4 regions of the Paenibacillus sp. JDR-2 genome follow, and region 1 is predicted to be linked to each of the others. Evidence: riboswitches for the same ligand, from Rfam matches in the RefSeq annotation. Region 1 holds a riboswitch; each other region holds the start of a gene.
The links. Region 1 has a riboswitch for cyclic di-AMP ahead of PJDR2_RS00145 (3D domain-containing protein). Riboswitches for the same ligand answer to the same signal wherever they lie in the genome.
Positions count from the first base shown of each region.

Region 1 (7,696 bases):
TGCGGGTAGCCTGTGCCTCCCAATTGCCTCTCCACATTCCTTGTGGGAGGCCGTGGCTGCCGCGCTGCTGCGCCTGGCGCGGCGTAATGGTGGGCGGGCAGCGTTGCCTGCCCACTGTTGTATAACGCACGTGTGATGCCACAAATCCCTTGTGACACACACCGCTGCTCCACGCGCCTGCGATGGTAGCCTGCAGGTATCTCAAATGCGTGAATGACCCCAGCCGCCGCGTCTGTGGCCGTTAGGCAAGTTCCACACTTAAAGGACGATTATCTGGCTCTACAGCACTCTGTGCCGCCTTTGCGGCTCTTTGTACGAACTTCGCCCACCGAATTAGCCCACTGGTCGGTTGCTTCACTTCATATGAACGTCCTGAGGAACACAGATTGTTCCCCTAAAAGTAACGATTTGCGTTATTCGCTGCTCAAGCTACATACCCTTATTCCGTCTCTTATGTATTGCCCGGGTAATCATCAACGTCATTATTTCAATCAATGTTAGATAGTGAAATATAAATTGAGTTATTCGATGGTGGGTGGAGCGAAGGTGCTGCTAATGTAAGTCGGTTTTTCCGTGTTAGAAGAGCATCAAATAAGGTGTAGAGTGTTCTTTGCGGGCTGCAAGAGGAATTTTCCATGTTACAGAGGTAGTCGTAGGTGAATGAGATGCGAGTAAAGCCACATAAGTCGGTTTTTCCATGTTACAAGAGCATCAGATGGTTCACTTCGTGTTCTTGGTGGACTTTAAGAGGAAAATTGCGTGTTATAGAGGTGATGGCGGATGGAGACAGCGCGAGTGGAGCCGTGTAAGTCGGTTTTTCCGTGTTACAAGAGTATCAGGTAGTCAACGGAGTGCATTGGGGTGGTCTGAGGCGATGAGTGGGTTGTTTAGGGCTGCAAGGGGCGCTATAAGCGCCCGAGGACCCGCACGGCGCTTCGCAGCCGTGCCATAGCCCTCCCCGCCCGCCACTCCGGCGGCGGGCGGAGCCACAACAAAACCGGCGGCGCTAACCGCTCGCCGCCGGCTCAAACAAGGCTCGGCCGCCTTAGCAGGCCGAGCTAACCCCGCCAGCCCGCCGCCAGAAAGGCGCGGCTGATGCGGGCGAACTCGTCGAGGGACAAGGTCTCTCCTCGACGGACAGGATCAATCTCGCAGCTGATAAGCAGCTGCGTCATTTCCTCGCGGCGTTCCTTGCCCACGAACGCCGTCAGATTGTTCGCCAGCGTCTTGCGGCGCTGGGCGAAGCTCGCCTGGACGATGCGGAAGAAATGCGCCTCGTCCTCTACCTCCACCGGCGGCTTCTCGCGCACCGCCAGCTTGATGACAGCCGAGTCGACATTCGGCTGCGGGATAAACACCGTATGCGGCACGATGCAGACAAGCTGCGGCTCGCAGTAATACTGCACGGCCACGCTTAAGCTGCCGTATTCCTTGCCGCCCGGCTTCGCCGCCATGCGCTCCGCGACTTCCTTCTGAATCATAACGACGATGTTCTCGAGCGGCAGACGCTCTTCGAGCAGCTTCATCAGAATCGGAGTCGTCACGTAGTACGGCAGGTTCGCCACCACGCTCACGCCAGCCACGTCGGCGAAACGTTCTTCGAACAGTTTTTTCAGATCCAGCTTTAACACGTCGCCGTGTACAACCTTCACATGCTCTTCGCCCGCCAGAATGTCGCCTAGAATCGGAATCAGCCTATTGTCGATCTCGATAGCCGTTACCGTACCCGCCGCCGCAGCAAGATGCTGCGTGAGCGCGCCGATGCCCGGACCGATCTCAAGAGCACCCTTCGTTTTATCAAGTCCGGCCGCACTTACGATCTTGTGCAAAATATTTTGATCAATCAAGAAGTTCTGGCCCAAGCTTTTCTTAAACGAGAAGCCATACTTCGCGATAATTTCCTTGGTGCGTTTGGGCGTTGCCACTTCAATCGCCTTCATATCGTTTCCGCTCACATCGTTCACTCCTGTCCCTGTTCCATCGTGCGCAGAGCCTCCGCGAACTCTTCTCGGGAGATACGGAAGCTTGTACACCGTTTGAAGAACTGCTTGCCGTTCGCATACCCGATCCCAAGCAGCTTACCCATCTGAAGACGGCGGTTCGCCGCGTCCGGATGGACGATAAGTCCCGCCTCCATCAGATCCTCCCAGGTAATATCCCCTTCTCCGGCCACCATCTCCGTCCGAAGCTCGGAGAGCGCCTGACGAATCGCTTCAGGGCTTGCGTTCTCAATGCCGATATCGCCTTTGTACATCGCCTTCTCCTGCGGCAGAAAAGCATGCTTGCAGCCAGGCACGCGCCGCGCGACAATTTTGCGGATTCTTTCGCCCGCATGATCAGGGTCCGTAAATATAATAACGCCTCTGCGTTCCATCGCCAGCTCGATCCGGCGCAGCACTTCCTCGCCAACCGCAGAACCGTTTGTTTCAATCGTATCCGCTTCAACGGCCCGCTTCACGGCAACCGTATCGTCTTTGCCTTCCACCACAATAATTTCCTTAATCACAAGCGAACATTCCTTTCTACAGCAGCAACTTTCGCTCTTCTTTCACCGTCAATAATTATGCAGCCTGCTTAGCATCTCCATGCACACAAAAAGAAGAGGCAGCGCCTCTTCTTATAATGGCATATTTAACAATGAAATACGATAGCAGAAAACCATTAGCTTGCGGTTGGCTTGGTTGGCCCAAGCACGTATACGGTATACCCTTTTTTCCGGCCGAACTTATTGGCATAGCTTGTGCTGTCAAAGTAAACGTCGATCTTGTTGCCATTGATCGCACTGCCTGTATCCTCCGCTCTGCGGAAGCCGATACCTTCAATGTACACCCACCAGCCGATTGGAATAACATCCGGATCCACCGCGATCGTACGGCCTTCCTTCACTTTTGCGCCGGAAGCCGTAATGCCGTATCCTGGATGACTTTCATCCTTGCCCGTAGATTCTATACCTGCCGAATAGGCGGTTAAAGTTACATTCTTGAGAACCTTCTTCGGCTTAAACGTTACGCCGCTCTTTGTATACGAGGCCGTGCTCGTAGCCGAGAGCGTATGTACGTCCTTCTTGGAGCCGATCGCTACGACCTGACTGACCGTATGCTTCTGAACGACCTTGTCGACCAGCTTGGAGGAGACAAGAACACCATTTTCGTACTTTTTCTCCACGCGCTCGATAACGAGACCGTTTTTTCCGGATTGCACCAGCTTCTCCTTCCCTTTCTCAAGGGTTGGATCTTGTTTCTTCACGATCGAGAACGGCAAAGTCCGTTCGTTCTCTGCTACCTTGGTATCGATTCGGGTAACGGTAACCGTCAATGCCTTCGAAATCTGAGAATCGAGAGACGGGGTAACCTTATCTTGATCGCGAACAGGAATATTTAATTTCCCGATCGCCGCCTGTACTGTTTTCTCTGTCGTGTACACCGTCGATGTTTTGCCATCTGCTTTTACGGTAACCGGAACCGCGTATTTGATTTCGATGCGGTCTCCGTCTTTGATGGACGCATTCAGAGGATGAGATACCTCGTCATAGGGTCCAACCGTTATAGCTTGTTCATCCAGTAGGCGTTGCAGGACCCATTGTTTTGTCTTTACAACAGTTTCTTGTCCATTCACTACTACGGATACGCTCTTATCAGCCGATCCGTACAACAACACCAAAAACATGAAAGTCATAGCGATTGAGATAATTGCACTCAGAACAATTAAACGCAAATTTTCATGCTTCCATCGCATTGCGAAAGTCATGCTGGATGATCGCTTCCCATGGGTCCCCTTAGCCTGGATCATGCCCACTTCTATCGGTCCTCCTTCATAGCCCCGCCGCCAATCTGTTACGCATGATACTATTGACGCGACTATTAAGTATATTGGCGTGACAAGCACGCTCCAGTGTTACGGCCTCCCACCTCCAAGATTTACCCTGTAAAGACTATTTCCGAATAATCAAAATCGAAAATAAAAAGAAGCCTTCGACAGAGGATCTGATCGTGGCTTCCTGGGTAATCAAACATTCAGGAAAAGGTGAATACACGAGGTTGATCGCTCTCTATATTCGCTTACGAGGTTAGCTGACGGGTTCGGGCGAGAGAGCTGCCCTATCCGCGGAACGAATGCTCATGGCAATCGCCGCAAAATTCACCCCTGAAGAATTCATACGCAGCACGATACTTCATGACGTCTTAAGCATGCATCGGCTGGCGTTGGTTCCCCCGCTCTCCGGCTTTCGGAGATTAAGCGCAAACTGGAAATCCAATACAAAAGTTAAAGCTCTGAGAAAAATCATACATTCCTGACCACGGAATTGTAAAGATGCGTTAAAAGACGATTTTAACGAAATTTTAGGATTCTGGAGGCAAATATGGTCGATTCCAACAAGTAAAAAGAGTTTTATCGCCGCTATAGTCTTTATTTCAGCGGTTTTAGACCATTTTTAAACAATACCAAAACATTTTTTACCGTTTGCGCTTGTAATAACTGCAATTTCCTCCTTGGATTTTCCTGTTATTTCCGCTGCTGCCTCTGCAACCAAAGACACATAAGCGCTCTCATTTCTCTTTCCTCTAAATGGATGAGGAGACAGATACGGGGAGTCCGTTTCGATGAGAAGACGGTCAAGCGGAACCTTCGCAAGCACCTCTTTCGGTACCCTTGCATTTTTGAAAGTGACCGGTCCGCCGAACGAAATATAAAAGTTCATATCGAGGCACATTTTGGCCGTTTCCCAGCTGCCCGAGTAGCAGTGCATAACTCCTCCAACTTCAGATGCTTTTTCTTCTCTCAAAATACGGACAATGTCCTCATGCGCATCCCGATTATGAATGACAATCGGCTTACCCAGCTTCCGGGCAAGGCGGATCTGCTCCCGGAATACCCGGTGCTGCACATCCTTTGGGGAATTGTCCCAGTGGTAATCAAGACCGATTTCACCAATGGCTACAACCTTCGGATGTGAGCAAAGCTGCTCGATCCATTCCAGGTCACCCGGCTCCATAAAAACGCTGTCAACCGGATGCCAGCCAACCGCTGCATAAATAAAATCGTATTTTTCCGCGAGCTCCATCGTCGTTGGGATTGTCTCGCGATTGAAGCCGATATTGATCATTAAATCGACACCGGCAGCACGCGCCCTTTCGATAACTTCGGCACGGTCATTGTCGAATTGCGGAGAGTCCAGGTGGGTATGTGTGTCGAATAAAGATATCATCTTAGCTGCAAGCTCCTTCTATATAAAAAGTTAAATTTTAAACAACTTCCGGACTGCCGGGCTTAACCGGTCAGCAGCGGCAAGGAGTGGCTCAATCGGATAATAGACATGATACTGACCTTGGTGCAGACCGCTGATAGAACGGACAATGTCGGATTTCACCGATATTTCGCTTAAGCTGTTATCATCGCTTAGCAGCAGAATCGGCGCTTTATCCTCTTTCCCGCCTTTTTTCGCGTCCGGGCGATAAATGTCGTAAGGCTGGTCAAACGGGAAATCGATTTCCATATGGTAGTCCGGGTTGAGACCGATCGCGATGAACTCCAGAGCCGCCTCTTCCAATAAAGAATCCCCCGGATCATCAAGCGTAATGTATTTGTAGAGCTGGCGATTGAGGAACCGGTCGCACAACTCGGCGAGCAAAGCATCCTTCTCCTCGGTCCATAAAGAGAAGATTGTCTGCATGTAAGCCTCATCCAGCTTCAAATAGTCCGGCACCGTAATGTTGCCGTCGAGCAGCCTGTTAATTGGCCCCGGCATCCATGAGAAGGCGTAGCCGCTGTCGTACAGCTCCTTGGCACGGCGCGTAATCTGTCTCAAAATAATTTCCGAGCTCCGGGTAACCGGATGGAAATATATTTGCCAATACATCTGGTAACGGGACATCAAATAATGCTCAATGGCGTGCATCCCGCTATCTTTTACGACAATTTTGCCCTGAACAGGGCGCAGGACGCGCAAAATCCGTTCCAGGTCGAAGTTGCCGTAGTTGACCCCTGTAAAATAAGCATCACGCAGCAGATAGTCCATTCGGTCCGCATCCATCTGGCTGGAGATCAGGCTTACAACGATCGGGTTCGGGTACGTCTTGCTGATTACCGAGGCTACCTTCTCCGGAAAATCCTCCGAGACGCGGCGCAGCACGCGGTTAACTTCCGTATCCTCCAGCAGAATCGCGCAGGTCCACTGCTCATGATGAGTATCGAATACCTGCTCGAGCGAATGAGAAAAAGGCCCGTGGCCAACATCGTGAAGGAGTGCGGCGCAGAGAGCCAGCAGTCTTTCCTCCATTGGCCAGCCCGGGTATTCGTTGCGCTCGAATTGAGAGATGATTTTCCTCGTTATTTCATAAACCCCAAGGGAGTGGGAGAAACGGCTGTGTTCTGCGCCATGAAACGTCAAATAAGAGGTTCCGAGCTGGCGAATTCGTCTAAGCCTCTGAAACTCCTTCGTATTGATCAAATCCCACACCGTCTGATCCTGCACGTAAATATATTTGTGCACCGGATCCTTAAAAACTTTCTCTTCGGTCAGCTGCTGATTCATTCGCCCTTTCAACTCCTTTGTTCATGGTTTCGACACAAAACTTTGATAGAATGTCGAATACTGTCGTAATATAGTTTCCAAATTGTCGAAGCTGTTGTATTCTATAGTAAGATTAATATGACCTTGCTATAGAGTCAAATTCCCGCAAATAACGGTCTAGTAAGGTCTATCAAAGACTTTCTCGGTTGACTATTATGGGAATCGTTGGTATTATAGTAGCCATAAAAAGAAAAACTATGTCGAATAGTGACGAAATGTGATTTCCTGAGAGGAGAAACAAAATCATGATGAAATCTACTGGTATTGTACGTAAAGTCGACGAATTGGGTCGCGTTGTTATTCCAATTGAATTGCGCCGTACGCTTGGTATTGGCGAGAAGGACGCTTTGGAGATCTATGTAGACGGCGAGCGTATTATGCTTAAAAAATACGAGCCTGCATGTATCTTCTGCGGCAATGCAGAGAACGTATCTTACTTCAAAGGCAAAATTGTTTGCCATATTTGTTTATCTGAAATGCCTTCTCCTGTGACAAAATAAGAAATATAGGTTATAATAGAAATACACCAACTTGTTAATTCTAACCTTTTTATACTCCTTGATGCCTTCCTGTGCTAGAACCCGGCCAGGAAGGTCTTTTTTTTGCCCAAATAACGCAGTAATCTATCGATTAACTGCGTTATAGACTTCCCTCTTTGGTAAACCCCGATCCTGAGCCGCTTTTTTTATTGCTTCTTTGCGATCGATACCTTCGTTCTCATAATGGGCTACATGCTCTTCAAGTTCAAGCGATGCCCACCAGGTCTCTCCGTTATCTCCTGAATCTCCAGCTCCTGCAGCCGCCCCTTCAATAATGAGGCAATACTCTCCTAGGGGGGGATTCTCCTCGAGAAAAGCAAGGCATTCGGATATGCTACCGCGTGCGGCCTCTTCATGGCGCTTAGTAAGCTCTCTAACCATTGCAATCCTCCGGTCGCCCCAGTGCTCCAGCATGGCATCCAGCGTCTTCTTCAGACGATGGGGAGATTCGTACATCATAAGCGTCCCTTCTTGACGGACAAGACGAGTCAGCCATTCGGCAAGCGGTTTTTTATCCCGTGGGGGAAATCCCGTGAACACGAATCGGTCGGTCGGAAGTCCCGATATGATCAGGGCCGATAATGCC
Region 1 is NC_012914.1:24,118-31,813, reverse strand. It holds gene rsmA (16S rRNA (adenine(1518)-N(6)/adenine(1519)-N(6))-dimethyltransferase RsmA) at 1,059-1,940, opposite strand; gene rnmV (ribonuclease M5) at 1,961-2,506, opposite strand; gene PJDR2_RS00145 (3D domain-containing protein) at 2,662-3,795, opposite strand; cyclic di-AMP (ydaO/yuaA leader) riboswitch at 4,040-4,249, opposite strand; gene PJDR2_RS00140 (TatD family hydrolase) at 4,433-5,206, opposite strand; gene PJDR2_RS00135 (HD domain-containing protein) at 5,237-6,532, opposite strand; gene PJDR2_RS00130 (AbrB/MazE/SpoVT family DNA-binding domain-containing protein) at 6,817-7,071, shown strand; gene rsmI (16S rRNA (cytidine(1402)-2'-O)-methyltransferase) at 7,195-7,696, opposite strand, start outside.

Region 2 (7,696 bases), 350 kb from region 1:
AGCTCATGCAGCTTACCCCTAATTTTCTCAGCGAAGATGACGCTAACCTGACGGGGCCGCTGGCCTGGATGGGCGTTACGGAAAATATGGTGAACAATGCAGGATCCGTGCTGAGCGCCGTTGGCGCGAAGGAAACGATAGCCCTGCAAAAAAAATACATGGAGAACAGCCGCCTCGGCATTCCTCTGCTTCTAATGGCGGATATTATCCACGGCTACCGTACGATTTTCCCGGTGACGCTGGCGATCGGCAGTACCTGGGACCTGGAGCTGGCGGAGAAAAGCGCCGCGATTGCAGCCAAGGAATCGGCCGTTACGGGCATTCACGTGACGTTTGCGCCGATGGTGGACCTTGTCCGCGACCCGCGTTGGGGCCGCGTGATGGAGTCGACGGGCGAAGATCCGTACCTGAACAGCGAATATGCGCGTGCCTTCGTCCGCGGCTTCCAAGGCGATGACCTGGCAGGCGATATGGACCGCGTTGCCGCATGCGTGAAGCATTTTGCCGCTTATGGCGCAGCGGAGGGCGGACGCGATTACAATACCGTCAACATGTCGGAAAGACAGCTTCGCGAGTCTTATCTGCCGGCTTATAAAGCCGCGCTGGACGAAGGCTGCGAGATGGTGATGACGGCCTTCAACACGGTCGACGGCATCCCGGCCACCGGCAACAAGTGGCTGATGCGGAACCTGCTTCGCGACGAGTGGGGCTTTGACGGCATGCTGATCTCCGACTGGGGCGCGGTAGGGGAGATGATTCCCCATGGCGTTGCGGCAGACGGCAAGGAAGCCGCGCTGAAGGCGATTGAAGCCGGCGTCGATATGGAGATGATGACCTCCCACTATGCGAACCATTTGAAGGGGCTTGTAGAAGCAGGCAAAGTGGATATCAAGCTGATTGACGAGTCCGTGCTCCGTATTCTGAAGCTGAAGGACAAGCTGGGTCTCTTCGAGAATCCGTACCGCGCCGCAAGCGAAGAACGGGAGAAGGAAGTGCTGCTGTCGCCCGGGCACCGGGCTGCGGCACGCGAGATTGCGGCCAAGTCCTTCGTGCTGCTGAAGAACGAACGGGAGGCTCTTCCTCTTCGCAGCGGGCAAAAGCTTGCGCTCATCGGGCCGTTTGCCGAAAGCGGAGATATTCTGGGTCCTTGGTCGATCTGGGGCAAGCAAGAGGAAACGGTGCAGCTTCATGCGGGTCTATCTGCCCATAAGGCTGCGGATATCGTTGCGGTAGCGAAAGGTTCAGACATCGACGCCGTGACCGAGGAGCAGCTTCAGGAAGCGGTCGCAGCGGCATCGCAAGCCGACGTAATCGTATTGGCGCTGGGCGAAAGCTCCGAGATGAGCGGGGAAGCGGGAAGCCGCGGCGACATTCGTCTGCCAGAGGCGCAGCTGGAGCTTGTTCGGAAGCTGAAGCCGCTTGGCAAGCCGATCGTGGTTGTGCTGTTCAACGGCAGACCGCTTGATCTGCATGGCGTCATCGAAGAAGCGGATGCGCTTCTCGAGGTCTGGTTCCCGGGTACGGAAGGCGGCAATGCGATCGCGGATGTGCTCTACGGCGACGTGAACCCGTCCGGACGTCTGACCATGTCTTTCCCTTATTCCGTTGGGCAAGTTCCGGTGTACTATAACAACTACAATACGGGACGTCCGCTTACGCTTCAAAATGCCAATGAGCGTTACGTCTCGAAATATTTGGACATGCCGAATGCGCCGCTTCTGCCGTTTGGTTACGGTCTGAGCTATACGAGCTTCTCGTACAGCGAAGCCAGTCTGTCGACGGACGTTATGAACGCGGGAGATACGCTTCGGGTATCGGTTAACGTGACAAACACGGGAGCTTCTGCCGGCGAAGAGGTTGTCCAGCTGTACGTACGCGATCTTGCCGGCGAGGTTGTCCGACCGCTGAAGGAGCTGAAAGGCTTCCGCAAGCTGGCTATCCAGCCGGGCGAGACGCAGGCGGTGACGTTCGAGATTACCGAGGAGCAGCTTCGTTATTACCACGCGGATCTGCAGTTGAAGAGCGACGCAGGCGAATTCCATGTCTTTGTAGGCCCTAACAGCCGCGATGCGGAAGCGAAATCGTTCCGCCTTACGAAATAAAAACAAAAAAAGCGCGGGCCAGCCATCGGCAGGTTCGCGCTTTTTTTGCTGACAACACCTTTAATAGAGCATGCCTAACAGATAATAGCCAATCTCCACTGTTATATCAGGGATTATCTGCCGATTGCAAGGTAAAAGAAAGCATGGCGGTTTATTTCGGACATTCCGAGAGCGAACCAATTATGTATCCGCATTCATGAATAGAAAACGGACTAATCTGCCCTTTTTCGCGTTTATATCGTGGTTTACAGAAAAGGGGGAAGAGGACTATGATCAAATCTGCAAAACTTCATATGTTCATATTCGCTGAGTTTCCGTTAGAAACGGAGAGCAGGGGAACCAATTGCGATAGGCAGGAACGTTCATGCTTGTCGCCGGGGTGAATCGGCAAGCCGGCCGCATGATTGCGGCAGCAAGCCGTAGGGCGACTCTAGACGCCCGAATCCGTCAGCTAACCTTGTAAGCGTTGATAGAGAGGGTGAACTTCGGTTATTTACGGGCCGCGGGAGGATACTCTGCGGTCTTTTTTCTATGCGTAGAAAAAAGCAAAGGTGGTTACATTAGCACTGATAAGTGTTCGAGTAGCCAAGTATCCAGGTATTAGATGTTTAACTTCAATGTTGGCGGTGACCTGTGTGTTTACTCTTATCAAAAGATTACTGATCGGGCGTCCCCTCAAGTCCACGGAATTAGGGGAACAGAAGCTCATTAAGACGAAGGCGCTTGCGATCCTGTCCTCGGATGCCTTATCATCCGTTGCTTACGGGCCAGAGCAGATTTTGCTCGTCTTGATGACCGTTAGCGCAGCGGCGTTTTGGTATTCGATTCCGATTGGTGTCGGGGTGCTGGTCTTGTTAACGGCACTTATCTTGTCTTACCGGCAAATTATATTTGCCTACCCGCATGGCGGGGGAGCGTATGTCGTATCGAAGGAAAATCTCGGGGTGTTCCCGGGACTCATATCAGGCGGCGCCCTGCTGGTCGATTATATTTTGACCGTAGCGGTAAGCGTCTCGGCGGGTACGGACGCAATCACGTCCGCTTTTCCAAGCCTGCACGAGCATTCGGTACTGATCTCTATCGTGTTTGTCCTTTTTATTACGATATTAAACCTGCGGGGCGTGACCGAATCCGCGTCTATCCTTGCTTATCCCGTTTACTTATTTGTGCTCGCGATCTTTATTATGGTGGGCGTTGGGTTATACAAAATCATTTCCGGCGATGTATCGCCGCAGCTTCACACCGCCGTTGGCACGCCGGTTGCGGGCATCAGCCTGTTCCTGCTGCTCCGCGCGTTCGCATCCGGCAGCTCGGCTCTGACCGGGGTCGAGGCCATCTCGAATGCAATCCCGAACTTCAAGGATCCGGCTCCCAACAATGCGGCTAAGACGCTGCTGGCCATGGGCGGTCTGCTGTCCGTTCTGTTCGCGGGTATCGTCTTCCTGGCGTATTACTACGGCGTAGCGCCGAAAGAAGAAGTAACGGTCGTGTCGCAGATTGCCGAGAGCATATTCGGTCGTCATACCATGTATTATTTTATCCAGGGTACAACGGCCCTTATCCTTATACTGGCGGCGAACACCGGCTATTCGGCCTTCCCGCTGCTCGCGGTTAACCTGGCGAAGGATAAATTCATCCCGAGAATGTTCACGGTCCGCGGTGACCGTCTCGGCTACTCGAACGGCATTATCAGCTTGGGCGTTCTGTCCATTATCCTGATCATTGCGTTCCAGGGTAAAACGGAGCATCTTATCCCGCTGTATGCGGTGGGTGTGTTCGTACCGTTCACGCTGTCGCAGACGGGCATGCTGGTGAAATGGTTCCGTCAGCGGCCAAAGGGCTGGGTCGGCAAGTTCATCATCAACTCTATCGGAGCATTAATCAGCTTTATCGTATCGATGATGTTCTTCCTGACGAAGTTCGAGCAGGTGTGGTCGATTCTGATCTTCCTGCCGCTTATTATCTTCGTGTTTCACCGGATCAAGAAGCACTACGAGGCAGTAGGCGAGCAGCTTCGCCTTGCGACCTGCGAGCCGGTGATGCCGATTGTGGGCAATGTAATGATTTTGCCGGTCTCAGGGATTACGCATGTGGTAGAACACTCGATACTCTATGCCAAGTCGCTCAAGCCCGAACAAATCATTGCCGTTTACGTGCCTTTCGAGAAAGAGGATGAAACGATCTTCGAAGAGAAGTGGGAAAAATTCCAACCGGATGTCCGGCTGGTGACCCTGCACTCGCCATACCGTTCGATTTCGAATCCGCTATTCAAGTTCATTGATACGGTGCAGCGCAAAGCGAGCGAGAACAATTACCAGGTAACCGTCATTATTCCGCAGTTTATTCCGAAGAAGGGCTGGCACAACATTTTGCACAACCAAACGAGCTTGATGCTCCGTGCCCAGCTCCTGTACCGCAAGGACGTTATCATCACCACCGTGCCGTACCATTTGAAAAAATAGCAAAAAGCCTCGGTCCCGTTGGGACTGAGGCTTTTTTGATGTCCTTAACGATGCCGCGCATCGTTAAGGACATTAATAACTGCACCACCCGGCTCAGGGGTTACAACTCGACTTCCTTAACGGAAGCGGACCGTTGCTTCGACGGCCAGAATACCCCTTTGCCGATCCATACCGTCAGCGCCGGCACAAGGAAGGAGCGGACGATAAACGTATCGAGCAGGACGCCGATGGCCGTTACGGTGCCGAACTGGACAAGCACCTGAATCGGCAGCGTCGCCAGAACGGCGAAGGTACCTGCGAGGATCACGCCGGCCGAAGTGATGACGCCGCCGGTCTGTGCGACGCCTTCCACGATGGCGCGGTTGAGCGGCATGGTTTTGCTCTTCTTCCAGATGCTCGACACCATAAAGATGTTATAGTCCTCGCCCAGCGCTACAAGGAAGACAAAGGCATAAAGCGGAATAAGACCCTGGATCGCTTCCGCGCCAAACAGATAGTGCAGCACGAGCCAGCCGATTCCAAGCGCGCTGAAGTAGGAGAGAAGGACGGTACCCATCAAATACAGCATCGCAACAAACGAACGCAGGTAGACAAGCAGCAACAGCGCAATCATTCCGATAATAACCGGAATCACCCGGTAGGCATCGCCATTAGTGACATGGCGCGTATCGTATTGCTCGGCGGTAGCGCCTGCGATCCACACTTTATCGGAAGCATCGGTGATGCCCGCATCCGTAAGCGACTGCTCGGCAGCCGTGCGGATCGTCGGAATCATGTCGAGCGCCTCGATGGAATACGGGTTCATCGCCAGTTCCACGTTATAGGAGACGATACTCGAATCCTTCGTATTGGCCGCAGGCTCGGAAACGCTGCTTATATTCGCCAGCTCTCCAAGCTTCTGATCAAGCGGCAAGTCCTTGCCGTCCGTTTTCACCAGAACTTGAACCTTCGCCAGGCTGCCTTCCGCGAAGTGTTCCCCAATCAACGTAAATCCTTCGCGGGAAGGCATATCTTTAGGGAAAGAAGACAGCGTATCGTACGTAAATTTGATCTGGGACGAAAATGCCGCCGTAATGCCAAGCACGATGAGCGTCGTAATGGCAATAGTCTTAGGCCGTTTAACGATCGCTTCGCCCAACCGGATGCCAAAGGCCGGCTTGGTTTTTGGAGCGGGCAACGGTTTGTTTTTGCGCGCGGCGCGGGCAGCCTGCATTTCCGGCGTACGCGGTACGAACGGATAGAAGGAAGCGCGGCCGAGAATGGCAAGCAGGGCGGGCACAAGCGTTACGCTGGCGATCATCATAATGAGGATCGACAAGCTGAACGGTACGGCAAAGCGGTGAATCGCCCCGTACTGCGCGAGCAGCAGGGCAAGCAGCGACATGACGACCGTAAGACCGCTCATCGTGATCGCGCCGCCGGAGTCGCCGAGCGCTTTGAGCAGGGCTTGTTTTTTATCCGATTCCTCCGTAAGTACGCTGCGGAAGCGCGCGATCAGGAAGAGGCAGTAGTCCGTTCCTGCGCCAAAGAGCAAGACGGTCATAATGGATAGTCCTTGCGAGTCGTAAGAGATCCAGCCTTCATCGGCCATCCAGCCGAGAATCGGACCGGTAAGGCCATAAGCGAAGCCAACAGCAACAAGCGGAATAAGAGCAAGAATAGGCGAGCGGTAGATCAATAAAAGAATGATAAGAACAAGCAGAGTAGTGGCGATCAGGAGCGACACGTCGGCTCCTTTGAACAATGACGTAGCATCGACTCCAATACCCGCAGGCCCGGTAATCCGGCCGACAAGTCCCTCGTCATCCAGGGCGGTATCAAACGGCTTGGTTGTAAAAATCGCATCGGCATCCGCCTGAAGCTGCTCGAGACTCACCTTCAGCTCGTCGGACGAAGCATTTTTATCAAATACGACCGTTTGCAGCAGCGTGGTGCCGTCTTCCGACAGCATCGCTTTCAAGGCAGGCAGCGGCATCTCGTGAAGCGGAGGCAGCTCCGTCTGCTGAGGCAGCGGATCATCCGCCAGCTTTTTGGATAAAGCCTGCACCTGTGCGATATCCTCATCCGTCAGCCCGGCGGTTCGGTGCCAGGCAATGATAGCCGGGATACCGTTATGTTCGTTAAATGCATCGGCTTGCACGGACGGTGCGCTGCTCGTAAGATTGGCCGCCGCATCATCTTTATGATCGCTGGAAGACGGCAGGAGGGCGCCCGCGAGGCCAACGATTAAGATCCATAGCACCAGCGTAATCCATCGTCCCCGTTTGCCGCTGACGGCATTTGCGATGTTTTTAAGTCCATTCATTCTTTCTCATCTCCCTTTTGTTCAATCTTGGATTCTTCTCTTCCCAGCTCCGAGGCTAGCCCGTACAGCAGCACGTCAATCGTTCGCGTTGCCAGCATCTCTATCGGCACTGTGCTGACGGGGCCCCCCGGTCCTCCCGGCTTGCGTTGGATCATGCTCAGCAGAGTGAAGGCGGAAGGATACGGATCGAGTCCACCCTCCATAATGCCCCGGAATTGGCCGGTTTGCTGTCCTTCTTGGAACAGGGCTGCAATCGGCAGCAGGTAGCAATCCCGCCACCACTGCGTAATCAGCTGCCGGTTCTCCGGGCGCAGCTCATGCCGGATATCCCGTTCCATCTGGCTGAGGTCATCGGGCATATTCAGCAGGATATAAGCGACGACCTGAATCAGCCTTTCCCGTACCGTCCCCGGGCTGTCAACAATGTCGTGCATGGCGGTCTTGGTCTCTTCGGTGACCGTCCGCAGCACTTCGGTATAGAGCGCCTCTTTATCCGCAAAATAATGGTACATCGCCGGCTGCGTTAATTCGCAGGCCTCCGCGATTTGCCTTGTTGTGACGGATCGGTAGCCGTGCTCCATGAACAGGTCATGCGCGGTCTTGATAATCATGGCGCGGGTGGCTTCGTCAAGCGGCTGTTTTTTTCTGCGTCCCATAATTCGTATCCCTTCTGTCTGAATAGCGATAGTTTAATAACTAATTTATCATGTGATAAATTTAGTGGCTGAGAAGATTTTATCAATCGATAAATTAAAAAGCAAGCCAATCCGAGCCGATGTCATCGATCTGCCTTATTTACGGATGCGCGGATAACGGAAAAAGGGATG
Region 2 is NC_012914.1:375,926-383,621, forward strand. It holds gene PJDR2_RS01745 (glycoside hydrolase family 3 N-terminal domain-containing protein) at 1-2,102, shown strand, start outside; cyclic di-AMP (ydaO/yuaA leader) riboswitch at 2,397-2,584, shown strand; gene PJDR2_RS01750 (APC family permease) at 2,738-4,564, shown strand; gene PJDR2_RS01755 (MMPL family transporter) at 4,665-6,869, opposite strand; gene PJDR2_RS01760 (TetR/AcrR family transcriptional regulator) at 6,866-7,525, opposite strand.
Region 2: linked by a shared signal. The riboswitch ahead of PJDR2_RS01750 (APC family permease) and the one ahead of PJDR2_RS00145 (3D domain-containing protein) in region 1 are both predicted to bind cyclic di-AMP.

Region 3 (7,696 bases), 1.0 Mb from region 1:
ATGGATTTGGTGCTGGACGGAACGGATAACTTCCAGACCCGGTTTTTGCTCAATGACGCGTGCTTCAGCAAGGGCATTCCGTTTACCTACGGCGGTGCGGTCAGTTCTCGAGGCATGAGCGCGATTCTGGTTCCGGGCAGGACGCCTTGCCTGCGCTGCTTCCTCCCTTCGGCGGACAGCGGCGGCCAAACCTGCGATACGATTGGCGTTATCGCGCCCGTTGTTGATATTGTCGCTTCCTATCAGGCGGTAGAAGCGCTTAAATATTTGGTTGAAGCGGATCAGGCCAGGCGGAATAGCCTGGTTACCTTCGATTTGTGGAGCAACTATTACTACGAAATGAAGCTCGGAGAGGCGAAGACAGACTGCCCTTGCTGCCAGTTGAAGGAATATCCGGCACTTCAGGTGACGGAAAAGGATTCAACGGTGTCCTTATGCGGCCGAAGCACGGTTCAGATCAGCGGACATGGACCTCTGGATCTGGAGCAATGGCGCAAACGGCTGGAGCCGGCTGCGGTGAAGGTAGAGCTTAACGCTTACCTGCTTAAAGCCGAGCTGCCGGAAGGAGAGCGGCTGGTGCTGTTCCCTGACGGCAGGGTGCTTGTGCAGGGGACGGAGGACCTTGTCCGCGCTAAGACGCTGTACGCGAGATATATCGGATATTGATCATAGAGGAGATGAGAGCTGGATGAAGGATTTTCGTCTGTATGCGATCACGGGAGAGCAATTCCATCCCGGCCGCGACATGCTGGAAGTGATGGAGGAAGCAATCAAAGGCGGCGTGGATATTATTCAGCTGCGGGATAAGGACGGCAGCCCGGAAGAAGTGCTGCGCAAGGCGAAAGCGCTGCGGGAACTTACGCGTAAATACGGCGTTACGTTTATCGTCAACGATTATATCGATATCGCGCTGGAAGTAGACGCCGACGGCGTCCATCTCGGGCAAAACGACGTTTCGCTCACGGAAGCAAGACAACGCGTCGGAGATAAAATCATCGGCATTTCCACGCATGCGATTGAAGAAGCATTGCTTGCCGAAGAGCAAGGCGCCGACTATATCGGCGTTGGGCCGGTATTCCCGACGAAGACGAAGGTGGATGTCGTTGATCCGGTAACGGTGGCATACGTCCGGCAGGTAGCGGAAAAGGTTAATATTCCTTTTGTCGCGATTGGCGGAATTAAGCTGGGCAACGTGGATGAAGTACTTGCGGCGGGAGCAACAAGAATTTGCGCGGTGAGCGAGATTGTCGGAAGCTCCGATGTCGCGGGCACCTGCCAGGCGTTCCTCCGCAAGCTGGAAGGAGCGGGAGAGTCGCATGCTGCTGATCGTTAATGGCGAGTCCCAAGAGCTGGATGCCCGCACGATCGGGGATGTCATTCTTCATTTTGGGCTGGAAGGGCGTCCGGTGGTCGTTGAAGCGGATGGCGAGATTATTGCGAAGGAACAGTGGCCGGAGACGGAAGTAAGGCCGCAGATGAAAATAGAGCTGGTTCATTTTGTAGGGGGAGGCTGAGCGTAGGATGAAAAAGGATGTATGGCATATCGGGGGACATGAGCTCACCTCGCGGTTTTTTATCGGGACGGGATTATTCCCGAGCCCTTACGTGCAGAAGGAAGCGATCCGGGAATCGGGAGCGGAGGTGCTGACCTTTGCCATTCGCCGGATTAACCTCGCTTCAACCGAGGATGACTCGATTCTGCAGCATGTGGAAGGGGAAGGATTCCGATTCCTGCCGAATACGTCCGGCGCAAGCACGGCCGAAGAAGCCGTACGCATTGCCCGGTTGGCAAAGGCATCGGGACTCAGCGATTGGATTAAGGTCGAGATCAGCGCCAATGAGCGTACGCTGCTGCCCGATCCGCTGGAGACGCTGAAGGCAACGGAAATTCTCGTAAAGGAAGGCTTTACGGTCCTTCCTTACACTTCCGATGATCCGATCCTGTGCAAAAGGCTGGAGGAAGCGGGGGCGGCTGCCGTTATGCCGGGAGCGGCGCCTATCGGTACGGGGCTTGGTATTTTGAATCCGTATAATATCGGCCTGATCGCGGAGGAAGCGAAGGTGCCGATTATCGTGGACGCGGGCCTAGGCTCGGTCAGCGACGTGGCGCAGGCGATGGAGCTTGGCGTGTCGGGCGTTTTGATGAATACGCCGGTCGCCAAAGCGAAGGATCCGGTTGGCATGGCGCGGGCGATGAGGCTCGCGATTGAAGCGGGCCGTCTGTCGTATTTGTCCGGTCGGATCTCGAAGAAGCGTTACGCATCGGCAAGCAGCGGTCATGAGCAGTTTATTGTGAAATAACTGGCCGATTATTTAATAGAAAGCTGGTCTAACCATGGGAGAAACGATTGTCATTATGGGCGGAGGCGTAGTTGGGCTTTCCTGCGCTTTCGAGCTGCAGAAGCGCGGGCATCAGGTTATTGTCCTGGAGATTGGCCGCTGCGGCGGGCAGGCTTCCGGCGCTGCGGCCGGGATGCTCGCACCCTACTCGGAAAATGTAGAAGGGCCGGATGATTTCTTCCGTTTGTGCCGGGAAAGCCTGCGGCTGTATCCGTCCTGGCGCGACGAGGTCCGGCAGATATCCGGCCGTACGTTCGAATATACCGATTCGGGCAGCCTCTATATTGCCTATCACGAGGCGGACCGTCTGGCGCTGGAGGGGCGTCGCCTCTGGCAGAACGAGCACGGATCAAGCGGCATTGTGCTGGAAGGGGAAGAACTGTTCCGCCAAGAGCCGATGTTGTCCCACGAGGTGAAGGCCGCTCTCTACACGCCGGAGGAAAGCCATGTCTATGCGCCGGATTACGTGTTGGCGCTTGAGCAGGCATGCCGCCTGACCGGTGTTCGAATCTTCGAGCAGTTAGGTTCGGTAACCGTTGATAAGTGGCGCGAGGATGTCGTTGTTACCGCCCAGACGGGGTGGAGCTTTACCGGCGACCGGCTGGTCGTCTGCTCCGGCGCCTGGGCACGGGAGCTTGAGGATGTATTCGGCATCCGTATTCCGGTGTACCCGATCCGCGGTCAGATTTGCGCTTATGAAGCGGAAGTAAAGCCGGTGCAGCATATGGTGTTCTGCAATCAGGGTTATTTGGTTGCAAAAGAAAACGGCACGCTTGTATGCGGGGCTTCCGAGGATGTGGCGGGCTTTGACACAACCGTTACGGAGCGGGGAATCGAGCGGCTGCGCAAGTGGAACAAGCAGGCGTTCCCGTTTCTCGCCGGGCAGGAGCCGTTTCACCGCTGGGCAGGCCTGAGGCCTTCCACGCAGGATGGATTCCCATTGCTTGGACCGGTTCAGGAATCGGGCGGCCGCGTCATTATGGCGGCGGGCCATTACCGCAACGGTATTCTTCTCAGCCCGGTTACGGCACAGGTTGTGGCCGATTATATCGATAACGGCAGCAGGCTGCAGGCGTTTGCGCCGGAACGGTTTTCCTACTAAACGATAAACGGGGTGAAATAAAAATGGACGAATACATAAACGGCAATGTAGCCCGGGCTTTGACGATTGCCGGCTCGGACAGCGGCGGCGGAGCAGGCATTCAGGCGGATTTGAAAACGTTCCAGGAGCTTGGTGCCTACGGGATGTCCGCTCTGACGGCGATTACCGCGCAAAATACGCTTGGCGTGCAAGGCGTATTCCCGCTCGCCAAGGAAGCGGTAAAGGCGCAGATTCACTCCGTCGGCAGCGATATCGGCGTTGACGCTTTAAAGACCGGCATGCTGTTTAGTGCCGAGATTATCGAGGAAGTAGCCGAGGCGATTGCTTTCTTTGGCTGGAAGAAGGTTGTGGTAGACCCGGTTATGATCGCAAAAGGCGGCGCATCGCTCCTGCAGGTAGAGGCCGTCCGGGCTTTAAGCCGCAAGCTGCTGCCGCTCACGATGATTATTACGCCAAACATTCCGGAGGCCGAACACCTGACCGGGATGGCCATCCGCAACAAGAACGACAAGCTTGAGGCGGCGAAAAAGCTGTCCAGCCTCGGCGCCCGTTATGTCCTCATTAAAGGCGGGCATGAAGCAGGAGCTGATGCGGTGGATCTGTTATACGACGGCAGCGGCTATAGCGAGCTCTCCGGGAAACGAATCGTTACCGAGCGTACGCATGGCACCGGCTGCACCTATTCGGCTGCGCTCACCGCGGGTCTCGCTCAAGGGCTTGATATCGAAGAAGCCGTTCGCCAGGCAAAAGCCTATATTCAAGCCGCCATTGAAGACGGCATTATCGTCGGCAGCGGACATGGCCCAACGAATCATTGGGCATATCGCAAGAGAGGACTAGTCACTAAATAGTGGGACAAGATCCAGTCCTAATTCCGCGCTCCCCATCATACATATGATTAAGAGGAGCGTGAGTAAGGTGGAGGATAACAAAGTCAAGCGTTATTATCAGCTTAAGCAAAAGCAGAAGGAAATCGAGCAGGAATTATCCGAGCTGCGCGGTGAAATCGTGCAGCATTGCGCCGAGCTGGAGCTCTCCGAACTGGAGGTAGGCAGCTACAAGTTGAAGATTGTTTCCCAAGAGCGCAAGGAATTTGATGAGAGCAAGCTGTTTGCCGCTCTTCCCGATCCTGATGTATGGCGGCTGCTCTCGAAGCCCGATACCTCCAAAATCGCCGGTCTCATCAAGCTGAACGTTATTTCGGAAGAAACCATTAAGGATACGTTTTCGGTTAAGCACTTATTTCTTCTTCAAGTGGATAAGAAGTGACCGCAGAGATATAACATAACCCCGTCCAACCTTCCTTCGGAAATTGGGCGGGGATTTTTATTGATTAATTGTTGACAATATTAAGAATTGTGAGATAATTACAATAAGCTTAGTTCTCGGCGTTGCCGAGAAGCGGGGAAACCAATCTTTTGGGGCGAATCAGCCGGTTATCGGCTGTAGGGAACCATCTATCCCGAGTCCGTCAGCTAACCTCGTCAGCTTTGAGATGGGTCTTTTGCGAATAACATTGCAAACGATAGACCCTTGAAGGGTCTTTTTCTGTTTTAAAGGCCCAAAATGCACACAGACCATGATCATGCTCTGTGTTGCTGGGGTCTTTTTTTTTCATTTTTCGTGGAGGTGGGATGGACTTCCCGGCATAGGTGATGCTTTTAATAACCTTTTGGAGGGATGCGAGATGGTACAACCAATGGCCGATAACGGTAGATCGGCAGGTCTGTCGGAGGCGGAAAGAGAACGGCTTAAGAAGCATTTTCGCGTCAATGATTATTACTTAAACCTGATTGACTGGGATGATCCGAAGGATCCGATCCGCAAGCATCTGATTGCGGCCGCGGGGGAAGCGCCTCACGGGATCCAGGAGTTCACTTGGGAAGCTGCCGGCTGCAAGCATATTTATCAATCGATGGTTCTTCTCCCCGTGTCCCAGGCAGCGGAAGGAATTGCCTACATTGCCGAACATAATGAGATTCATAAGGTTGTGCTGACGGGAGATAGTCTGATGTTAGGTATTGCCAAGCTGACTAGTATTATCGAGCAGCTGCGGGATATCGAGCATATCGGCACGATTAGATTGGATTCCAGAATGCCCGTTCATAATCCAATGCGAATTTATGAGGACCATGCATTATTAAAGATGTTAAGTCAGTTCTCGAGTCCGGAGAAGCGGATCTATTTGATGACTACGATTAACCATCCGAGAGAATTAACGGCCGAAGCGAAGAAAGCCTTTAATGCCCTTCACCAGGCGGGAGTTGTCGTTCTTAATCAAACCCCTATTGTCAAGGGCGTTAATAATGATCCTCTTCTGTTAGGCAAGCTGATTGATCAGCTGTCCCAGGCTGGGGTTTCACCATATTCCTTTATCATTAACCGTCCTAATTCTTCTTATCCTGAGTCTAGCCTGTCTCTGCAAACGCAGTTCTCTATCGTTCAGCAAGCAAAAGAACTAACCGCGGAGCTAGGGAAGCGGATCAGGCTTTTGATGGCTCATGATTATGGCAAGGTTGAATTGTTGGATATAGAAGGCGGCAAAGCCTACGTGAAATATCATCACTATCAAGAAGAAGGAAAAGGCCGTTTTATCATGCTGGACTGTCCTCCTGAAGCATCGTGGCTGGAGGATCTGTCGGAGCATGATGATCATATGGTCTATCTGCCGTCCGGTCAGCCTGCAAAGAATAAATAAAGGATGTTCATAAGCCAAAGGAGAAGTAAGAAGGGATCGCATTTCACATCCCGGGAGGCTTCTGTTAATGAGAGTATACAGCCAGGAAATTGTGAACGCTCTGCAGGCTCAGCAGGAAGAAGCAAACTTGAACGGCACGCAGGTTATTGTAAAGGTTAATCCGGAAGAGACAAGGGCCGGTTATCTGGATCCCTACGAGCTTCAGCTTATTAGGAAATGGGCCGGGGAACAAAAGGTTGCCCCAGCCCAGCCTCCGTCGCCGGAGGAGCAGCTTCAGCTTATTCGAGATTCCATGGGATTTCCGAACCGTAATTTGAATACGGTGGAGATTTACACCGGTTATGAACGCGTAAAGCTTGGCGACAATGAGGTTGGCCTATGGCGGTATTACCCGCGCAAATCGATGCGGAAGCCTAACAAACCTTGTCTCATCTATATTCACGGCGGCGGCTGGATCGGCGGTACCGTGTTTGCGGTGGAGAACCCTTGCCGGCTGATCGCCGAGCTGGCCGATGCCGTTGTCTTTAATATTGACTATTCATTGGCTCCGGAGCATAAGTTCCCTAACGGGTTTAACGACTGCTTTAATGCCGTTCAATATATTTATGAGCATGCCGAGGACTACGGCATCGACCGGAACCGGATTGCCGTAGGCGGCGACAGTGCCGGCGGCAACCTGTCGGCTGCCGTAGCAGCCAAGGACCGGGATTTAGGTACGCGTATGGTAGCCCAGCAGGTGCTGATTTATCCGTGCGTTACCTTCCTTAACGGGGTGAACGGTTATCAGTGGGAGCTGTCCCAGTTCGAGATGGCGGATGAACAAAGAGCTATGATTGATCCCATGCTGGGGATTGGACGGCCTACCGAGGCTGATCCGGAAGTCAGAAAAGCATGGGAGCTTTATCTGCCTCGCGAAGAGGACGTACGTAATCCTTATGTCAGTCCGCTTCTGGCTGACAGCAAAGATCTGCCGCGCACGTTGTGCGTTGGTGCGGAATTTGACGGGCTGCGCATTCAGTCGGAAGTATACAGCAGGCAGCTTGCGGCCGCCGGCGTTCCGGTGAAGACAATCCGGTACAAGGGATGTACGCATGCTTTTATCGACCGTCTGGGCTTTGTGCCGCAGGCAGAGGATTTATGTATTGAAATTGCAAATGCTTTGAAAGCACTATAATAGAAGAGATAGTTTTTCCAAGCCCGTTCTTCCTTGATGGAAGAACGGGCTTTTATCGTTAATCCTATGTGAAAAATGAAAAATCAGGATTATAGCATAGTTGATAGCACGCAACAAGTAAGAAAATACTCATCATAGACTCATAGGATTCTCAGAAAGTGGTTAAGACCCAAGAAACGCCTAGATTACAGCATTCTTAACGCTTTCATTTACCGCTCGTTGCCAATTTTTGCGGGTGTTCTTGGGGTTCTGAGCCAATTTATAATAGCCCTATCACGATGATAGGGAGTGAAGAACAAATGAAATTCATGACAAAAATCGCGATGCTATTGGTGGCTATCGCATTACCGGTAACAGCGCTTCTTCATACGACAGCGGATGC
Region 3 is NC_012914.1:6,189,153-6,196,848, reverse strand. It holds gene PJDR2_RS27140 (thiazole biosynthesis adenylyltransferase ThiF) at 1-666, shown strand, start outside; gene thiE (thiamine phosphate synthase) at 689-1,333, shown strand; gene thiS (sulfur carrier protein ThiS) at 1,317-1,514, shown strand; gene PJDR2_RS27125 (thiazole synthase) at 1,522-2,301, shown strand; gene thiO (glycine oxidase ThiO) at 2,336-3,442, shown strand; gene thiD (bifunctional hydroxymethylpyrimidine kinase/phosphomethylpyrimidine kinase) at 3,466-4,293, shown strand; gene PJDR2_RS27110 (hypothetical protein) at 4,361-4,711, shown strand; cyclic di-AMP (ydaO/yuaA leader) riboswitch at 4,808-4,946, shown strand; gene PJDR2_RS27105 (hypothetical protein) at 5,130-6,140, shown strand; gene PJDR2_RS27100 (alpha/beta hydrolase) at 6,208-7,314, shown strand; gene PJDR2_RS32170 (C40 family peptidase) at 7,614-7,696, shown strand, end outside.
Region 3: linked by a shared signal. The riboswitch ahead of PJDR2_RS27105 (hypothetical protein) and the one ahead of PJDR2_RS00145 (3D domain-containing protein) in region 1 are both predicted to bind cyclic di-AMP.

Region 4 (7,696 bases), 1.7 Mb from region 1:
GAAAAGAGTACCGCAAGTACAAGGTGAAGACCGTGGTTGGAGCGGATGATTATGAGACGATGCGTGAGGTTATTCGGCGCCGTTACGAAAGAATGCTGAAGGAGCAGCAGACTCCTCCGGATTTAATCGTAGTCGACGGTGGCAAGGGACAAATCTCCGCGGCTCTTGACATCCTGCAAAATGAGCTGGGGCTGTATATCCCGGTATGCGGACTTGTGAAGGATGCGAAGCATAAGACGGCTCAATTGATGACCGGTGATCCGCCGGAAGTTGTGCCGCTGCCGCGCGACAGCCAGGAATTTTATCTGCTGCAGCGGATTCAGGATGAAGTCCACAGGTTTGCGATCTCCTTCCACCGCGAACAACGCGGCAAATCAATGATCGCTTCCCAACTGGATGCGATTCCGGGAATCGGAGAGAAGCGCCGCAAGCTGCTGCTTAAGCATTTTGGTTCGATCAAGAAGATTAAGGAAGCCTCCATCGAGGACTTCAAGCCTCTATCGATTGGCGAGAAGCTGGCTTCGCAAATTTTAGCTGCGTTAAATGAAGAGGTAAAAGATAAAGAAACGGAATGATAACCTCATTCCGTTTCTTTTTTAATTTATTTACTAACCTTTGCCTTTGCTTTTATCTTTACCCTTGCCTTTGCCTTCGTCCTTACCCTTTTTGCCCGATTTGTTTTCTGCTTCGGATTCAGTTGCCGCGCCGGCGCTGCGTCCGCCGCCGGGACCACGGCCGCCGGGGCTTTGGTTGCCAGCCGTACGGTTGCCGCCGCCAGGATTTTGGTTGCCAGCCGTACGGTTGCCGCCGCCGGGGCTTTGGTTGCCAGCCGTACGGTTGCCGCCGCCGGGGCCTTGGTTATTACCAGCCGTACGGTTGCCGCCGCCGGGGCCTTGGTTATTACCAGCTGTACGGTTGCCAACGCTTTTGTTGGCTGCATCGGAGTTTTGTTTTTGTTGCTTGTCATTATTGTTGTTCTTGTTTTTGTTAGGCAAATCTATCACTCCTCTTAAACGTAGTACTAGATTATATGATGAATGATAGATTTGTTCCTGTACGAGAGTGGATAAAAAAGCGAAATGGTCCCTTGTCCAATTCTTACAGGGCGATGCTTGTAATTTTGTTCAGCGGTACATAGACGATGTAGGTTGTTTTGTAACTGCCAGCCGAGAATGTAGCATTCCCGTTCTGAAAACCTGCCCATTTCGCTTTGTCCAGATCTTTGCCGTTATCGAGCGTTATGCGATGAATAACTTGTCCGAGCGACAGCTTGCTAAGGATGCCGTAAGCATATCCAGCATTGGTTTTTCCGCCTTCTTCTTTGTGGTAAGGAATTGCCGAATTGTCGCTGCAGCCCGAAGATTTGTTCTCGCATTTGCTGCCATTTGATTTGTGTGAATAACCGTACGATTTTTTGCACGATGACTTGTGTTCACGGCATTCGTTTTTCTTGCCGCCTGATTTGTTCTTTTTCCCGGACGATTTGTGATGGCCGCTTGACTTTTTGCATGACGATTGTTTCTCATAGCTTTTGTTGCATGAGCTCTGTTTGCGGTCATAGCCGCTGATTCTTGCAATCAATCCTATCACACCCCATATGTTGGTTTAATAGATTATATTAAGGTGGACAGGATTTCTCTTGGACAAAATGACCGTTTCTATTAAATGGGCTGTTTGGGGTGCCGTTAGTACGAAAAAAAGGAATGTATCTTCTAAGAGATACATTCCTTTTTTATGAAGAGCCCTTTCAGGCCCGTACTATAGTGCGCCGTTTATGCCAGGATTTGATGACCCAAGCGACAATAACAGGCAGAATAGAATAGATAAGGGCTGCGGTAATATTAACGCCTCCTCCAACGCTGACCAGCTCGAAGCTCATAATGAGGCTGTCCAGGATCGCGTGGGTGAACACGGCTGTAATAAAGCCATAGCGGAGGAAAATAAGACAAAATACCGTTCCCAGAATAACTAGCTCTACGATACGCGTATAGAATGGGAAGATCGGATAACCGACATGACCAAGCGCCCACATGATCGTTGGAATAAGCGTAGCGATAAACGTATTCTTGAACCATTTCTTGAATAGAGCAATGCCGAACAACCGGAATATGGCCTCTTCGGAGATTGCAGCGCACCAGGCCATCATCGGCATAAGCCACAGCATATCCGTATTGTACGGAGATTGCGTAGCATCGCTGGTTGCCCAGGAGCCTGCAAGAAACTTCATGGCGACCATAATGACCGCTTGCGCGCCAAGGATAATTGCTGCAAAGAGATAGGAGAGGCCAACGCTGCGCCATACATGATCGCCATAGCCGCGCTCGCGGAATCCCGGCCATAAGGGGCGTTTTTGCGAGCGCCACATTCCGTCACCGGCGACAAGGGCGAAGTAAACGGCGAGCCCAACCGGAATCAGCAGCACAACGGTAATCAGAACAGTAGCTTTCATTTCGGCATCCGAACGGCTCTGCTCGCCAAAGGTTGCCATGATACCGTCGAGAACATTGAGATTGTTATAAATGTAGAACACGATAAACACCAGGCTGATAAATATCCCGCGTTTAAAGGTCGTGTGTCCCCTGTACAGAATCGCGTAAATAAGCGATAAGACAAGGGAGATGAAGCACATGTACGCCAGACTCACAACAGACAGCGCGCTGCCCGTTTTTTTCTGGCCTTCCACATAAGAGACGTAATCTGCCGGAGCTTGGAAGGCTGGCTTGTACCTGGTGATCACAGCTTTATCATCAATAAGGCCGACGCCGATAGTAAGCTCAAGAGAAGCGTCTCCAAGCGTATAACCGGTTGGATGAAGAATAGCGTCTCCTTGGTCATTCATGTACAAGCTGTCCAATTCTTCAGACCGGAACCCTTTTGTTTCGGCAAAAGCCTTCGCTGACGTTTGAACCTGAGCATTTCCGGCAGATTGACCGCCAAGCCAATGCCAGCCTGTAATACTGCCGTTTGTCATATGGACGTAGACATAAGCTTTTGTACCGTCTTCCAGATCCAAATTGACCTGGAACGTATCGGTTGGAAACTTGGCGTCATATTTATCTTCGAACTTTCCTAACAGCTCTTCCTTAGAGAAATAACCGTTTGCCAGACTGTCGGTCTGGTAAATCGTATGGGCGGCTACGGTTGTTTTGCCGAATTGTTCCTGGACGAACTTCTTCGCGGTCGACTCGGCTTCGCTTTTTGCAATCACTTTAGGTGTTGAGCTTGAGAACAGCTGGTCCCCGGCTGCAGGGCCGAACTGGGTAAAGATGAAAATAATTGCGCCTGCAACAGCAGCCCAGAGAAACCTTTTCCAATCATGAGGAGCGATGGAAGGGATCATACAAAACCTCCATTTCGAATTCAGACGATGCTTCGCTACAGTAACAATACCATTATTAACCTGATTTATCCAATGCAGGCGAAAGTAGAGTATGCCAACGGAAAGCGGTGAAATAAGGACTTGCAGCCAGCAAGTGACCATTTGCTTTATAACATTGCCTGTTTTTGAACGAATTCAGCTTAATTATCGCTTAGGCTCATTTTGATCGTTTCCGTCGTTTGGGCGTATAATCGTTTACGTCATATTAATCGAATCGTATCAGCCGAATTTCTTTTTTGAAAACGGGGGAACCAAACCGCTGTCCGGAGCAATCCGCCAGCATGGGGTGAATTTCGAGCATTCCGCTTGAATAGGGCTGCCTTTCCAGGCCCGAATCCGTCAGCTAACCTCGCAGGCTGTGTGGAACAGGACTCATTTGCATGGGAGTTCCCGTGCTTTTTTTTATGCCTAAATGTTGAATGGCCCCTATAAAGGAGAGAAGAATGGCTAAATATTTCAATATTCTGAGATGGTCGCCTCCAAGAATACTTGTCTTTGGGTTTGCGATGATTATCGTCATTGGGGCCGTGCTGCTGTCGATGCCCATCGCCTCAAGCGACGGCTCGCGACTGCCCTTTATTGATGCGTTGTTTACGGCAACCTCGGCAACCTGCGTGACCGGCCTTGTTGTTGTCGATACGGGTACATACTTCTCTACCTTTGGCAAAATCGTCATCCTCTCGCTGATTCAAATTGGCGGATTAGGCTTTATGACCATGTCAACGCTGATTGCTCTTGTGCTGCGCAAGAGGATCTCGCTTAAGGAGAGGCTGATTCTGCAGGAAGCGATGAACCAGACGAGTATGGAGGGCATCGTCCGATTAATCCGCAGGGTTATCTTTTACTCTTTAACGATTGAGCTGGTTGGCGCTGCTTTGTTTGCCATTCGATTTGCCTTCGATATGCCGTTTGGCAGAGCGGCATGGTTTGGACTCTTTCATTCGATATCCTTCTTTAATAACGCGGGCTTTGATATCTTCGGCCATTTCCGCAGCTTAACGATGTATGTAGGCGACCCGCTTGTTAATATCGTGTCAATGCTGCTAATTATTTTTGGCGGATTAGGCTTTGTTGTTATGGCCGATTTGCTGGATTTCCGGAAAAACAAACGGCTCTCGCTACACAGTAAGGTTGTTTTATCGACGACAGGCATTCTGATTGCCGCTGGCGCCCTTGTTATCTTTATTTTCGAGTTTTCGAACAGCAATACGCTTGGATCCCTCCATTGGGGCGAAAAGATCCTGGCTGCCTTCTTCCAGTCCGTTACGCCAAGAACGGCAGGGGCCAATACGCTGGATTATACCCAGCTTCGGCAGGCGACCGTATTCTTTACCGTTATTCTGATGTTTATCGGCGCTTCGCCAGGCTCGACCGGCGGGGGAATCAAGACAACAACCTTTACCACGATGGTCGGGGCGGTTATCGCGATGATCCGCGGGCGGGACGATATCGTTCTTTTCCATTACAGGCTTGGGAAGGACCGGATCTTCAAGGCGCTGACGATTACGATGCTGTCGCTCACGCTGGTGATATTTGTAACGATGCTGCTCTCCACTACGGAAGACCAGCAGTTTCTGAAGATTTTATTCGAAACAACGTCGGCGTTTGGCACCGTTGGCCTCACGATTGGTATTACGCCTGAGTTGACGTTTTTTGGGAAAATGGTCATTGCATTAACGATGTTCGCCGGCCGGCTTGGTCCTCTGACGCTTGCTTACGCGCTTGGACCAAAAACAGAGAGAGAGCTGTACCGGTATCCGGAAGGCAAAATTACGATTGGATAGGGGAATAGGGAGCAAGAATGAAGAACAATCAATTTGTGATCGTAGGTTTGGGGCGGTTTGGCTCTAGTCTTGGTAGAGAGCTCATTAAGCTGGGCTATGAGGTGCTGGGGATCGACCGGGATGAGGAAGCCGTTCAGGAGATGAGCAATGTGCTGACCTATACGGTATCGGCGGATTGCACGGACGAAGAGACGCTGCGATCACTAGGCGTTCGTAATTTTGACTGCGGAGTCGTGGCGATTGGCGATGACATTCAGGCCAGCATACTGACGACTATATTATTGAAGGACTTGGGCGTGAAGCGGGTTGTAGCGAAAGCAATGAGCGAGCTGCATGGTCGTGTGCTGGAGAAAATTGGCGTCGACCGCGTCATCTATCCGGAACGGGATATGGGCATTCGGGTTGCCCATCAGCTTGTCTCCCCGAATCTGCTTGATTATATCGAACTGTCGAAGGAGTATACCATTGCCGAGCTTTCGGTACCCAAATGCCTGAACGGCAAGTCGCTTCAAGATATGAATTTGCGTGCCCGATTCGGATGCAGCATCGTAGCCATTAACAAGCCTTCCGGTATAATTATTGCTCCTACGGCGACAGATGTGGTGACGGAAAAGGACGTTATGGTCGTGATCGGAACAAACGACCAGATTGAACAGTTTGAAGAAACCATAATCAGGTGATGATAAGGACAGTGGGCGCGGTTAGCGTTCATTGTCCTTTTGTTTGTTCGCTGCTGAGGTGGGGAATGGATGGGGCGGGATGGCTCGGCGGGACGGGGTATCTCTTCCGGCCGCTGTTGTCATTCCTTTGCTTTGAATTGGGTTTACATAGGGGTAGCAAAGGAAGTGACAAAGGCGAACGCTGCGCTCCTCCAGAGATACCCCTTTCCCGCATCGCGCCGCACCCATCCATTCCCCCTGCGAGGGAATGATAAAGGACAGTGAAGCGCTAAAAAGCGCTACCACTGTCCTCCCTTGCGGGAGCGAGAAGAGCGAAAGACACAAGAGCGAAAGACACAGAGCGACCCCTACTGACCCAACTCTGAAATCCAACGCCGAACCGCCGGATGTAGATCGGAAGGATCGTTGTGGATAAGACAAGTTGTTCGCTTGGTCTCTTCCAGCTCACGGATTGGGACAACGACAAGCTCGTTGTCGGCTAATAATTGTTTGCGCATATAGGAATGCGGGAGCAAGGTTGCCGCGCGGCAGGTATGAAGGAGACGGACGATAGCCTCGAAGGAGTCGATCTCCATCCGGACATCCGGCTGAAGTTGGTATTTGGCGAATACTTCGTCGGTCAGCTTACGGTACCACGTTCCTTTGGAGAACAAGATCATCGGCAGTCCGTTTAAATCTTCTATTGAAAGAGGCTCCTCGTGCGTAACGGTTACGCTGGTCGGGATAACGAGGAGCAGATGATCGTCAAACAGCGGCACGCAATGAAGCTGGGAGTCTTCAATCATGGAGGCGACGATGGCAATATCCGCTTTATTGTCACGGACAAGCGTGACAATCTCGTGGGTTTTGCCGGTTACGGCCTTGATATCGAATTCCGGATGACTGGCGTTTAGCGTCTTGATGAAATCGGGTAATGTGGTTTGAAGCGTCGTTAAGCTAGCCCCTATCGTAATGGAGGTTCGTCCCGCGGCGGTAAATTCAGCAACGGAGTCCATATAGCGGCGGTGCAGCTTGCGCAGATTGACGGCGTACTCGTAAGTCAATTGTCCGACGCGGGTCAACTCAAGCCGCTTGCCGACGCGTTCGAACAGTTTGGCGCCTATTTCTTCTTCAAGCTTTGCTATTTTGCGGGATAAGGCCGGTTGGGACAAATTAAGCAAGGCAGCTGCTTTATTCATGCTGGAATGCTCCACAATAGCAGCAAACATATGAAATTCTTCGATCATTTTTGGTCTCCTCGATCGCTTATGTGAATTGGTTATAATAAATTATAATAAATATGCAATTCCATTATAAGCTCAAAAGGAGTAGGATTAAAAGAGTGGCATACACGGAACGTTCACAATTTTTAAGCTCCGAAGTTTAATCCTAATACTTTGCGGGGACCCCATGCAATAAAAGTCGAGAAATGAAACTTTCGCAAATGGTGTCGACTTTTGTTGACGGACTTTAAAGCCGGGGGTACAATGTAGAATGGTTTGTCAACAGTAAAAAATGTCATGGAGCGACCACAGTCTGGAAAGGAGAAGTATTAATGAAAGGAAATTCGTACTACTGGCGCAAGCTTCACTCTCTGCTTGGGGTGATTCCGCTGGGTGGATTTATCATCGTGCATGCCCTGGCCAATTTTCAGGCGTATGAGCGTGGGCCTGAAGGCTTCACTAGAGCGGTTAATTTTATTAACGGCCTGCCTATCGTAACACTGCTTGAGATCTTCGGCATCTACCTGCCGATTTTGTTCCACGGTGTTTACGGTTTGTATATGGCTTATCAATCGAACCTCAACTCGGGACGTTTCAAATATGAGCGTAACTGGGCGTTTACGTTGCAGCGTATCACGGGGGTAATCACGT
Region 4 is NC_012914.1:5,530,632-5,538,327, reverse strand. It holds gene uvrC (excinuclease ABC subunit UvrC) at 1-575, shown strand, start outside; gene PJDR2_RS32115 (hypothetical protein) at 609-995, opposite strand; gene PJDR2_RS24215 (hypothetical protein) at 1,099-1,581, opposite strand; gene PJDR2_RS24210 (CPBP family intramembrane glutamic endopeptidase) at 1,748-3,340, opposite strand; cyclic di-AMP (ydaO/yuaA leader) riboswitch at 3,591-3,752, shown strand; gene PJDR2_RS24205 (TrkH family potassium uptake protein) at 3,823-5,163, shown strand; gene PJDR2_RS24200 (potassium channel family protein) at 5,181-5,843, shown strand; gene PJDR2_RS24195 (LysR family transcriptional regulator) at 6,191-7,069, opposite strand; gene PJDR2_RS24190 (succinate dehydrogenase cytochrome b558 subunit) at 7,378-7,696, shown strand, end outside.
Region 4: linked by a shared signal. The riboswitch ahead of PJDR2_RS24205 (TrkH family potassium uptake protein) and the one ahead of PJDR2_RS00145 (3D domain-containing protein) in region 1 are both predicted to bind cyclic di-AMP.